One region of the Rhodoferax sp. GW822-FHT02A01 genome, then DNA from elsewhere that is predicted to be linked to it. Evidence: riboswitches for the same ligand, from Rfam matches in the RefSeq annotation. Region 1 holds a riboswitch; each other region holds the start of a gene.
What was found. Region 1 has a riboswitch for cobalamin ahead of AAGF34_RS14470 (aromatic ring-hydroxylating dioxygenase subunit alpha). Riboswitches for the same ligand answer to the same signal wherever they lie in the genome.
Positions count from the first base shown of each region.

Region 1 (4,012 bases):
CAGACTTCAGCATGCCTTGCACGGTGCGCATGAAGGGATCGGGGCCGCAGCAGAACACCTCACGTTGCTGGAAATCGTGCGCCATCTGCGTGAGTGGCAGCGCATCAATGCGCCCGACAAAGCCCGGCCAGCTTTCCCGCAACGACCTTTGCTCCACCAGGAAGCGCAGCGACAGGCCCGGCATCTGACTGCCCAGCAGTTCCAGTTCCCGTCGGAAGACGATTTCTTCCGGTGCGCGAGCGCAGTTCACGAACACCACATCGGCGCCGGGCGCGCAGTCGTACAGCCAGCGCAGCATCGACATCATGGGCGTGATGCCCGAGCCCGCGGAGATGAACAGGTACTTTGCCGCCGGATGCTTGTGCAGTGTGAAGTCACCGTACGGCCCCATGGCCTTGAGCCGGGAACCTGACTTCACGTTGTCGAACATCCATTGCGTTCCTACGCTACCGGGCTGTGCCTTCACTGTCACCGCTATGGCATGGGGCCGCGACGGACTGGACGACAGGGTGTAGGTCCGGTTCAGAACGCCGTCCTGCGCCGGCAGCTGCAGCGTAATGAATTGCCCGGGCTTGTAACGAAACCAACTAAGCGTGTCGGAACGGAACGTGAAGGTCTTCACCCCCGGCGCCTCGTCGACGACGGAGATCACCTCCAGCCCCTGCTGACTGTCGTTCCAGGGCTCCATCTCATCCAGCGTCCGGAAATTGCCTGCATGCGTCACAGCGTTCATCTCATGCTCCTCAAACTACCTGACCCAGCTTGGGCTTTTCGATTTCGGCCAGACGTTGCGCCATGAAGCCGGCGTACCAGTCCACAAACTGGACCACGCCGCCTTCGTGCATCTCGGAATAGGGGCCCGGCTCATAGGCTGGAGACTTGATGCCAAACGCGTTCTCTTCGACGATGCGCCGGTCTTCGTCATTGGTCTCGGTCCAGACCTTGGTCAGTTCCTTGAGGTCGTAGTCGACCCCTTCGACCGCGTCCTTGTGCACCAGCCATTTGGTGGTGACCGCCGTCTCCGTGGCACTGATGGGCATTACCCGGAAGGTGACCGCATGGTCGCCCAGCACATGGTTCCAGGTGGTTGGGTAGTGAAACAGCAGCAGCGTTCCAATGCGGTCGGCAGACACGCTGTCCGACAGGTTGTTGCGTACCGCGCGCTGACCCGTCATGGTGTAGCTCACGCCATCACCCAGCAGGGGCGCGCGGCTGGTGCGGTACTGGCCGGCCTGGTCTATGCGAAAACGCGAAGGCAGACCTGCCGCCTCGCAGCGGTCCCAATGCGCCAACATCTCCGGATCGTTTTCCGCGCCCTCCACGCCGGTAACGGTCGGCGCTTCGGGGAAGGTCTTGCACAGCGCCGGGTGGTTTGCCGCGCAGTGGTAACACTCGCGGTTGTTTTCCCACACGAGCTTCCAGTTGCCCTTCTCGATGATGGTCGACTCGAAAGCGATCTTTGCGTCGGTCAGGCGGTGCGGTGCGAAATACGGCTCCACCATTTGCCGGAACGGCTCGAAGTCCATCGGGGTTTGCGCCAGACAGATGAAGATGTAGCCCCCCACATCTTCGCAAGCAACGGGTTTCAGACCGAACTCCGCCTTGTCAAAGTCCTCAGGCATCTGCCGCGCAAAGACGAGTGAGCCATCCAGGTCGTAGGTCCATTGGTGGTAAGGGCAGACCAGACGGGCCGCCGTGCCACGGTGCGATGCGCAGACCCGGCTGCCGCGGTGGCGGCAGGAGTTGTGAAAAGCTCTGATTTGCCCGTCCCGTCCACGCACCACCACAATGGGGTAGTCGCCCACCTGAACCGTGAAGTAGCTACCCGGCTTGGTGACCTCGCAGTTGTGCCCGACAAAAAGCCAGTCGCGGTACCAGATCAGGTCCAGGTCCTGCTTGTAGAAGTCGGGGTCGATGTAAAAGGGCTGTTCCAGAGTGAAACCGTCCCGTCTGCTGCGAAGCAGATGGAGCATCTTGGTGCGTGTGTCCATGTGAGTCCTTAAAAAAACAAGAGGACTGAACGCATGGTGATGCAAGAGGACAACACGGAAGGTGACGTAGTCTGACACGCCCCGTGTGCTCAGCCTCTTGACCGCCCGCCGCGATCAGCCGAAATCCAGTGTTTCCAGGCTGGTTTCCGGGCTTCGATGCCGTCCTGTCGGGACTGGAGGCATCGTTACCGTTGCGGGGGCAGCGCCGGTATCACACCGGCTTCCCAATTATCCCGATGGAGAATTTCCGCCAGGCACCTAGAACGTGGTGAATGAGACCACAGGGAGATTCAAATGGACCTATGCGAAAGCGACGTCGCGCGTACACCCTGCGACGCGGGTGGTCAACAGGGTTAACACGTGCTATTGGGTGCTGATGCGGCTGTCGGTGAAACGGCTGTCCAGGCCCTTTTCCTTGAGCTTGCGCTCCAGTTCCTCGTTCTCCAGCTGACGCTTGCGCTCGGCCTGTTTGCGCTGCTCCTCCTGGCGCATGACTTCGAGCTCTTCGGGCGTGGGTTCCTTGTCGAAAGACAGGGTTGGGCCGTCCGCGCCGGGCGGCTCGCCACGGCGGCTCTTGAGCTTGATGGCAAGGCGCAGCTCGTTGGCGGAGTCGGCATTGCGGATGGCTTCCTCGAAGCTGATGTGGCCCTCGTCATACAGTTCGTACAGGGCCCAGTCAAAGGTGCGCATGCCCAGTTCGCGCGATCGTTCCATGATGGTCTTGATGTCGCCGAACTGGCCTTTGAAAATGCGCTCGGCAATCGTGGGCGTGTTGAGCAGGATCTCGATGGCTGCCTTGCGCCCCTTGCCGTCTTCGGTGCGCACCAGCCGCTGCGAGATGATGGCGCGCAGGTTGGCCGACAGGTCCATCAGCAGCTGGTTGCGCCGGTCTTCCGGGAAGAAATTGATGATGCGGTCTATGGCCTGGTTGGCGCTGTTGGCGTGCAAGGTGCCCAGGCACAGGTGGCCGGTTTCGGCAAAGGCAATGGCGTGCTCCATGGTCTCGGGGTCGCGGATCTCGCCGATCAGGATCACGTCCGGCGCCTGGCGCAAGGTGTTCTTCAGCGCATGGTGCCAGCTGTGGGTGTCCACTCCCACTTCGCGGTGGCTCACCAGCGACTTCTTGGAGACATGCACGTATTCCACCGGGTCTTCCACCGTGATGATGTGCCCAGCCGAGGTGTGGTTGCGGTAGTCGATCATGGCGGCTAGCGAGGTGGACTTGCCTGAGCCGGTGCCGCCGACCACCAGCACCAGCCCGCGCTTGTTCATGATGACGTCCTTGAGCACGGGCGGCAACGAGAGCTTCTCGAAATTGGGAATCTCGGAGGCAATGGTGCGCACCACCATGGCCACGTTCTGCTGCTGCACATAGACGTTGACGCGAAAACGCGACACGCCGGGAATGCTGATGGCAAAGTTGCATTCCATCTCCTTGGCGAACTCGGCGCGCTGCTTCTCGTTCATCAGGGAGTGGGCGAACATCTTGGTCATCTCACCGTTGAGCTTCTGGTTGGTCAGCGGCTGCATGCTGCCGTGGGCCTTCATGCTGGGGGGAAAGTCGTTGGCAATGAACAGATCCGACCCACCGGCCTGGCTCATGGCGGCCAGGAGTTTGTGCATGTAGGCGCGGGCCTGCTCTTCGTTCAAGGTAGACATAGGCAATCGGGTAGTTGGTTGGACGGGCGACAGCGGTGCAAAGTATGGGGTGCATCGGGCATGGGGTCAACACTGCGGCCTGAGCAGATCAGGCCGGGCTGCGTCACAATGGGCCATGCCTTGGCTGTCACAAATTCTTCTGATCCTGCACCTGGAAGTGCAGTCTTTCATCCGCTACCCGCGCCTGATTGCGGCCACGTTTCTGGTGGCCTGCATCCCTGCGTTCTACTGCTTTATCTACCTCTCCAGTGTGTGGGACCCGGCTGCCCGTGCCATTGCCTTGCCGGTAGGCCTGGTGAACCTGGACCAGGGCGTGGAATACCGTGGCCAGGTATTCAACGTGGGTTGGGAAGTGGCCGCCA
Region 1 covers NZ_CP152376.1:3,094,723-3,098,734, reverse strand. The annotation lists gene AAGF34_RS14475 (hybrid-cluster NAD(P)-dependent oxidoreductase) at 1-733, opposite strand, end outside; gene AAGF34_RS14470 (aromatic ring-hydroxylating dioxygenase subunit alpha) at 744-1,991, opposite strand; cobalamin riboswitch at 2,111-2,268, opposite strand; gene AAGF34_RS14465 (PilT/PilU family type 4a pilus ATPase) at 2,355-3,650, opposite strand; gene AAGF34_RS14460 (YhgE/Pip domain-containing protein) at 3,766-4,012, shown strand, end outside.

Region 2 (4,012 bases), 2.4 Mb from region 1:
GCTGATGAAGTGGTGTGTAGTGATGCCAAAGTGCTGCAGCCGCGGCGCCGACAGACCCACGCAAATCATCTCCACATCGGCCACCACCCGCGTGGTGCGCGAACGAATGGCCTTGATCGCAGCCCCCACCGCAACCGGGTGGAACTCGGTCAATCCGTTGAAGTCAAAGTCGGCGTTGGCGTGGATCATGCGGCGCACCACCGGCCACTGCTCGGGCCTGTAGTTGTGCGATTGCACCTCGCGGTCGATCACCGCAAAGGAGTCGTGCTCGATGGCGCGGCCTGCAGCGGTGAGCTGCTCGGTCACCACGTTGGTGTTGATCCCGCTCATGCGTGGGCTCCGGTCGCAGCGTGTCCGTGGGCATGCGAATGGTCATGTGCATGCGGGTGGGCGTGATCATGTGCATGGTCGTGCGGCAACGTGTCGTCGTGGTGGTGGCCGCCCATGCCGTGCTCCTCGGCAAAGCTGCGGTACTTGCAGCCATCGCAGGGCATAAGCTGGATGGGCGCACCCTGCCGCAGTGCCTGAACGCGCTCTTCCAGCAGCTCGAATACCTCGCGCTCAAAACCAAAATATTTTGTGGAGATCAGCCGCAGCGTGGGGTACTGCGCCCTCAGGTTTTCCACCTGCCGGGTGATGCGTTCCACCAGCGTGCCGTTGAACAGATAGTAGGGAATCACCACGACCTGCTTCATGCCCAAGAGGCTCTGGCGCTGCACCACCTTTTCCAGGCGGGGATAGGTGATGCCGGTAAAGGCCAGGTCCACCAGCTCGTGGTCCGTCTCTTCCATCAGCCAGCGCGCCATCTTGGCCATGTCGCCATTGGCCTGCCGGTCCGACGAGCCGCGGCCCAGCACCACCACACCGGTGCTGGTGGGGTCGGGCATGTCCAGCGTCTGCATGGCGTCCTTGAGACGGCGGCGCAGTATCTGCAGGATCGGGTCGCATGCGCTCAGGTGCGGCGCGTAAGAAAAATGCACACCCGGAAACTTCAGCCGCGCACCATCAATGGCCTGCGGAATATCCATCTTCACATGGCCCGCCGCGTTGAGGATGAGCGGCACCACCAGCACGCGCGTGGCGCCCTGCGCCGCACGGCGCAGCCCTTCACTCAGGGTGATGTCAGAAAACTCGATGAAGCAGACCTCGATGCGCCAGCCCGGCTTGCGCGCGCGCCACTGTTCCGCAAAGGCCTCGATCTCTGCGTTACCGGAGGGTTCGCGCGAGCCGTGGCCCACCAAGAGAATGGTTTCTGTGTTCATGGAAGTTCCTTCATGGAAGATGCGTGAGGGTCTGCGACCAGTGCTGCGCTGGGCACACTGGCGCGGCGAAAGCGGTGCGTGAAGCTGGCGTCGTACAGCTTGGACTTGGCCAGCGTGGTCCAGTGGCGCGCGCCCAGCGTGGGGCTTGCGATGATCATGGACTGGCTGACGATCTTGGCCTCGCGGCACAGCGCCTGGATAGTGGCCAGCGTGCCGCGAACTATTTTTTCTTCACCCGGCCAGCTGGCCTTGTGCACCACGACGATGGGTGCGTCTTCCGACCAGCCCGCCGCACGCAGCGATGCAGTGACCTTGCCCATGAGGGTGATGCTCAAAAATATGCAGAGCGTGCAGTGGTGCGCCGCCAATTCTTCCAGCGACTCGCCATCAGGCATGGGCGTGCGGCCTTCCACGCGGGTGAAGATCATGGTCTGCGTGACCTCCGGCAGCGTCAGGCTCTCCACCGCTGCGGCAGCAGACGCCATCGCCGATGACACACCGGGCACCACCTGCACCGGCACACCCGCGGCGTCCAGCGGCTGCACCAGCTCAATCAAGGCGCCATACAAGCCGGGGTCGCCGGTCTGCAGACGCACCACGGTGTCGCAGCGGCTGGCATGCGCAATCAACCAGTCCGACATCTGCTCCAGCGTCATGTCTTTGCTGTCGGCCACCACGCAGTCGGGCGCGGCCCAGCTCAAGGCCGCAGCACTCACCAGCGAACCCGCATAGAGGATGGCACCGGCGCGCGCGACCAGGTCGCGGCCCTTGACCGTGATCAGATCCGGGTCACCCGGACCGGCGCCCACAAACCAGACAGTGCCGCTCATGGCAGGCACGCCCAATGGATATTCATTCCAACTCTCCAGACGCACACCCGCGTACAAGATGCAAAACGCGAACACGTTGGAGAAAGAATGAGAGACAGCAGCAGTGCACCAGCACCTGCAACCAGCCCACATCGCCCACCGCAATGCCGCACGTATGCGTTACAGGCCGGTTTCCGGGCTCGTGAGTGGAGATTTGCATCACCTACTTGGTGCCTTCCCATGCTTTCGCACAGTGGCTGTCGTACCAAGCTTGTCTCACTTACCGTTGCGGGGGCAGCGTTGGGATTGTTGGCCCCTGTATGGAACCAACGCACCGACTTCCCGTTTAATTCCCTCAACTGAACAGTCAGGGAACACCTTTAACGTGGGCGGATGTTAGCAGAACATTTTTTGCAATGGCGCTCTTTTTTTCGCATTGCATGGCAAGACCACTTCCATGTATGCATACAAAAACATAGCTAGCTATACGTAGTTATGCGAGTAAGAAATGCAGGCGTTGGCCGACCAATGAGCATCTCCACCAACTATGTTTTCCATATGCACCTCCCTACTTTTAGGCCCTTGGCCTTGTGGTTTTCTTCAGCGGTGATCTCTGCCGTGGCATGGGCTGCACCCACGTCGTGTGAGGTCACCTCCGGTGATCGACTGACCCCGGTGATTGAGCTCTACACGTCGGAGGGCTGCAGCTCCTGCCCACCAGCAGACCAATGGCTATCCACCATGAAAGGCAAGCCCGTGGTGGCACAGGCCTTCCACGTTGCCTATTGGGACTACATCGGCTGGAAGGATCCGTTTGCCAATCCCGCATTCACCGTACGCCAGAGGGAAATTGCATTCGCCAATCGATTGAGCGGCATCTACACCCCCCAACTGGTGCGCAACGGGCGTGACTGGGCCAACTGGAGGCAATCCTTGCAGGCCGTCGATTTCAACGCAAGCGCAAAGGCAACGATTCACTTGCAAGGCGGTACACGCGCCAACGCTTTTGAAGCACGCGTAACCCCTGTGGCAGGTTCGGGCCCGTGGACCGCATACTGGACCACCACCGAGCACAACTACAGCTCACACGTCAAGGCAGGTGAGAACGCGGGTGAGTATCTGAAGCATGACTTTGTCGTCCGGCAGTACGCGCCCGTAGGTCGCTACGAGGGAGCCCAGACACTGACGTTTTATGCAATCCCCGCGCAGGCGGATCACCCCCGCCAAATCAACCTGGTTGTCTCCGACATCCAGACCGGTGAAACCCTGCAGGCGGTCAGCCTTTCCTGCTCATAAGGGCGCGTTGCGGTCAGGCAAATACGTCTACCAGACCACCGATGGCGCCAAGACCCACAGGCCGAGCAGCAACCGGTGCTGACGAAAGCGCTGAACCGGACGAACCAGTTGACGGCGAGCGTGCATTCACGCTGTCCGCGTCTGCCATGCGGGATTCGATGTTTCTGATTTGAGACTGCAGGTTCTCGATGATGCGTTTTCCTTCGGGGGTTTTTCCTGAGGGGCACGCTTGCCAGTCGCCCAACTGTCTTTCGCATTGGGCCAGTTTGGCTTGCAGTGCGACCGGTGCGCCGCCCCCACCGTTGCCAGGCCCGATGGACGAAGTGCCGGAGAGTGCTGATAAAGACACGATAGAAGTTACCTGCGTAGCGGACCGCATCAGTGCCCGCACCGCGATGCGCCTGGCCCATTGCTGGGCCGTTGGCATCGGCTGCGGCACCAACGATACGACTTATTTCTTCATCTCGTCCTTGCCCATGGCATCCTTCTTCATGGCGTCTTTGCCCATGGTGTCCTTCTTCATGCAGTCCTTGCCCATGGCGTCTTTGCCCATGGAGTCCTTTTTCATGCAGTCCTTGGTCATGGCATCCTTGCCCATGGCGTCCTTCTTCATTTCGTCAGCGGCCATGGCACCGCTTGTGGCGA
Region 2 covers NZ_CP152376.1:5,445,161-5,449,172, forward strand. The annotation lists gene AAGF34_RS25715 (precorrin-8X methylmutase) at 1-330, opposite strand, end outside; gene AAGF34_RS25720 (sirohydrochlorin chelatase) at 327-1,262, opposite strand; gene cobM (precorrin-4 C(11)-methyltransferase) at 1,259-2,092, opposite strand; cobalamin riboswitch at 2,239-2,468, opposite strand; gene AAGF34_RS25730 (DUF1223 domain-containing protein) at 2,660-3,367, shown strand; gene AAGF34_RS25735 (hypothetical protein) at 3,381-3,716, opposite strand; gene AAGF34_RS25740 (pentapeptide MXKDX repeat protein) at 3,819-4,012, opposite strand, start outside.
Region 2: it holds a riboswitch for cobalamin, as region 1 does, so the genes downstream of both, cobM (precorrin-4 C(11)-methyltransferase) here and AAGF34_RS14470 (aromatic ring-hydroxylating dioxygenase subunit alpha) in region 1, are expected to answer to the same signal.

Region 3 (4,012 bases), 1.4 Mb from region 1:
ATGGAGTAGGAGTAACGCGCGTCGACCGTGGTGTACGACGGCATGGTGCACTTGTTGGCAAAGTCGGGGCTTTGCGACGAAACCCAGTTGACACCAAAGTTCAACAGATGGCCGGCCGCAACCTTCCAGTCCAGGCCCAGACCGGCGGTATGTGCAGGCACCAGGGCAACGTCCTTGTCGGCGTACTGGCCGGACACAAAACGGGCCTGGCGCGCTGCCGCATTCACGCGCAGTGCGACGGATGTGCTGATATCGTGACGGCCTTCAAACTCGACGCCTTCCCTGCGGGTGGGATCAAAATTGACATTGGCGCCGTCGTAGCCAAATACGGAATTGGGTCCGATGGCGGTGCCGTCGTAGCCGATCTCGTTGTTCAGATCGCTGCGGTACCAACGCAGTTCCGCGCGGCCCTTGGCATATTGCCAACGCGCACCCAGTTCCACGTCTTTGGAGGTCTGTGGCTTGAGTGAAGTGCCGGGAGTCACAAAATTGATCTCGTCCACGTTGGCAAAGCGAAAGCTCTGGCCCGTACGGCCATAGACGTGAACGCCCTGCCCCAGATCCTGCGTGAGCCCCACATCCCAGGCAGTTTGCGAGTCATCCACGCCCGTGGCAACCCCGTCGCGTGTCTTCTTGACAGTCTCATTGCGCACGCCCAGGCTCAGCCGCGTTCCCGAGGGCAGGTAACTTATATCGTCGGTAATGTAGATGGCGTTGGACTGCGATCTGGCTTTGGATGGGGCGAGATCGTCGTACTTCCAGTCGCCCATGTCCGCACCCACGGTGAAGACATTGGCAAACGTCTCACCCTTGCGTTCGTTGCGCGCACGCAGGTTGGCACTTATGGCGTCCACATTTGCATCGGAGTAGTAACTCGGGCTGTAGTAGGCCTGCTTCTTGTTGCGCTCGCCATAGTCAAACCCCAGCTTCCAGTCCTCCAGGATGGCTTCTGCAAACACACCATAGACCTCGCTCTTGATCTGACCATAGTTCACCATGGACTTTGCAGTGTGCGGATCGGCGTCATATTGGGCCGCCGTGAGTGATCCTGGCAATCCGCTGTGCAACAGGTTGCGCGCAGCCTGGGCTCCCACACGCAACCAGTCGTTGGACCATTGCACCGTAGCGTCCAGATTGTTGTTGGTGGACGCAAAATTGTCCCGGTGACCGTCGGATTTGCGCTCGGAGCCCGCTACATCCAGCGAAACGGCTCCAGCCGCCACCGTTGCGCTGGTACGAAGTTCCTGCAACCCATAGCTGCCCGTGGATGCGGATACCACTGCCGCATTGTGACGCTCCACGCCCTGGCCTGCCTTGGTGCTGATCAGAATGGCGCCGCCGGTTGCGCCTTCGCCGTACATCACGGCCGCATTGCCCCGGATGACCTCGATTCTTTGCACGGACTCAATCGGGATGATTCCCATATTGGTTCCCGACAGATCCTGTTCGTTGAGTCTGCGTCCATCCAAGATCACAACCTGGTTGCTGTCCGACGTCTGACCGAAACCACGCAGATCAACAGCGTAATTGTTGCCACCGCTGGTGTCCAGACGCCCGGGCACGCCCAGAATCTTCATGATGGCCTCGCTCACCGAGGTGGCTCCGGATGCTTCGATTTCCTGGGCGGTGATCACGCTCACTCCATAGGGAAGTGCATCCACCGATTCCGAAAAGCGGCTGGCAGTGACGACCACTTCCCTGAGAAGGTTGACGGATTGCGCCTCTGCGCCCATGGAATACGCTGCACACAGGGCAACACCAAGCACGCTGACACGTGCACCCAAAACTCTAGACTTCATATTGAAAACAACCCGACTGAATACCCTTGCTGTCTTCCCCGACGGCGTATGGGCGTAAAAGGTCGCACCAACGTGCAACCACCTGGTTGGCCGGTATCCGGGCTGATGGAACGACCCTCATCGCCTTCCCGGACACGTGTTCAAGTGTCCAGTGGCTGTGATGAAAGCTGCGTCGGAGGACGCGTCCACTTACCGTTGCGGGGGCAGCGCAGGTTAGGCTGACCTGAATAGGTCCGGCCCTCCTGCTTCCCGTTGAACTGCGGCGTGTGAACCACACCGCGAGCACCAACGAAAGCATTTTAGCCTGAGGCCCTCGCGCCAAACCCTACAATGCGACTTCTATGGTGAACAACGCGACACCCATGTCGAAACCGTCTCAAGTCGACCAAATTGCCGAGCGTGTGGAACGTTTGCTGCTGCGCTATGCCGAGGTGCAGCGCACCAACGCCCTGCTTGCCAGGCAGCTCGAACTCCTCACGCAGGAACGAGACTCCCTCAAGTCCCGTCTGAGCGCGGCCCGAGCGCGGGTGGATGCGCTGCTGGAGCGATTGCCGGAATCCACTGCACAGAAGGATGCGCCATGAACCAGCTAGAAGTGCAGATCATGGGCCAAAGCTATTTGCTGGGCTGTCCCGAAGGCGGTGAAGAGCGTCTGCGCGAAGCCGTGCAGCGGGTGGACGAAGCCATGTGCAAGATCCGAGATGCAGGCAAGGTGCGTGCGCGTGACCGCATTGCCGTGCTGGCAGCACTGAATCTGGCATTCGATCTTTCCGACAAGGGTGCTGTGGAATCCGTGGCCGTAGAAGCGGCAGCTGCGCCCTCGCAACCGGCCTCAGCTTCCGAAGACAATGCCGTGCTGCAGTCCCTGCTGACCCGCCTGGACGACGCCTTGAGCGAAGACGGCCAGCTGCTCTGAATCTTTTTGCAGCCAATCGCAGGGTGCCTGGCACGCGGCTGAAAGCTGCGCCTACAATGGAGTGGTCTGCGAAGCTCGCCGGGCTTTATATTTCCTTGAACCAATGCTCATTGAGCCTGGGCTTGGAACATTGCCACTCCAGCGTGATCATCTCGCGTCAGATGAACCCAAGGTTTGTGCTGACCTCGCCCACCTGAACCCCGGTTCAGGATGCCGGTCCGGTGGCATTCGCAGACACCTTATTCAACCCCCTTGCATGACGCTGGAACCCCAACTGATTTTCGAGCTGGCCATGCTGGGGCTCGCAGGTGGCTTTCTGGCCGGGCTGCTGGGAATCGGCGGCGGCATGGTGCTGGCTCCCTTCATCACCATCATCCTGTCCACGCGCGGCATCAGTGCCGACCTGGCGGTGAAGATGGCCATCGCCACCTCCATGTCCACCATCGTTTTCACCTCGCTCTCCAGCATGCGTGCGCATCACCAGCGTGGCTCGGTGCGCTGGGACATTGCGCGCGGTCTGGCACCGGGCATTGTGCTGGGCGGCATCGTGGGAAGCCTGGGTATTTTTGCCTTGCTCAAGGGAACGACGCTGGCACTCATCTTTGCGGCCTTCATCAGTTTCTCGGCGACCCAGATGTTTCTGGACAAGAAGCCCAAGCCCGGACGGACTATTCCAGGCATGGCAGGACTGCTGGGAACTGGGGCAACCATCGGTCTGGTGTCCGGGTTGGTGGGGGCCGGAGGTGGCTTCATCAGCGTGCCGTTCATGGTGGCCCACAACGTCGCCATCATCAACGCCGTGTCCACCAGCGCGGCACTGGGCTTCCCCATTGCAATAGCCAATGCAGCAGGATATGCAGTGGGTGGACAGGGAGTCAGCGGACTGCCGCCCTGGTCACTGGGTTACATCTGGCTACCCGCACTGGCGGTCATCGCCAGTTGCAGCGTGCTCACGGCCCCCCTGGGCGCCGCGCTGGCACACCGCCTGCCCGTGGTACAACTCAAGCGCATCTTTGCGCTGGTGCTCTACCTGCTGGCAGCGTACATGCTGTGGAAGGGCCTGCACGGCTGAGCGCTACGGATTGAGCGCTGCGGCCTCACTGTCGAGTGCGGGTTCGTAAAAGTAGCAGATGCGTTGGCGTGGCTGCAGATAGTCCAGCGCTGTGGCCGGCAAGCTCGAAGGCTTGAGGCTTCTGCGAATGCTGGTGTTGGGCGCCAGCTCGAGATCCAGTACCGCGGCCTGATGCCGTGGGACTGTTGGTTCATGCACCAAGATGCGGGGTTTGAGCGGCCGCGC
Region 3 covers NZ_CP152376.1:4,532,972-4,536,983, forward strand. The annotation lists gene AAGF34_RS21495 (TonB-dependent receptor) at 1-1,799, opposite strand, end outside; cobalamin riboswitch at 1,870-2,104, opposite strand; gene AAGF34_RS21500 (DUF904 domain-containing protein) at 2,162-2,383, shown strand; gene AAGF34_RS21505 (cell division protein ZapA) at 2,380-2,715, shown strand; gene AAGF34_RS21510 (sulfite exporter TauE/SafE family protein) at 2,972-3,787, shown strand; gene AAGF34_RS21515 (HD domain-containing phosphohydrolase) at 3,791-4,012, opposite strand, start outside.
Region 3: it holds a riboswitch for cobalamin, as region 1 does, so the genes downstream of both, AAGF34_RS21495 (TonB-dependent receptor) here and AAGF34_RS14470 (aromatic ring-hydroxylating dioxygenase subunit alpha) in region 1, are expected to answer to the same signal.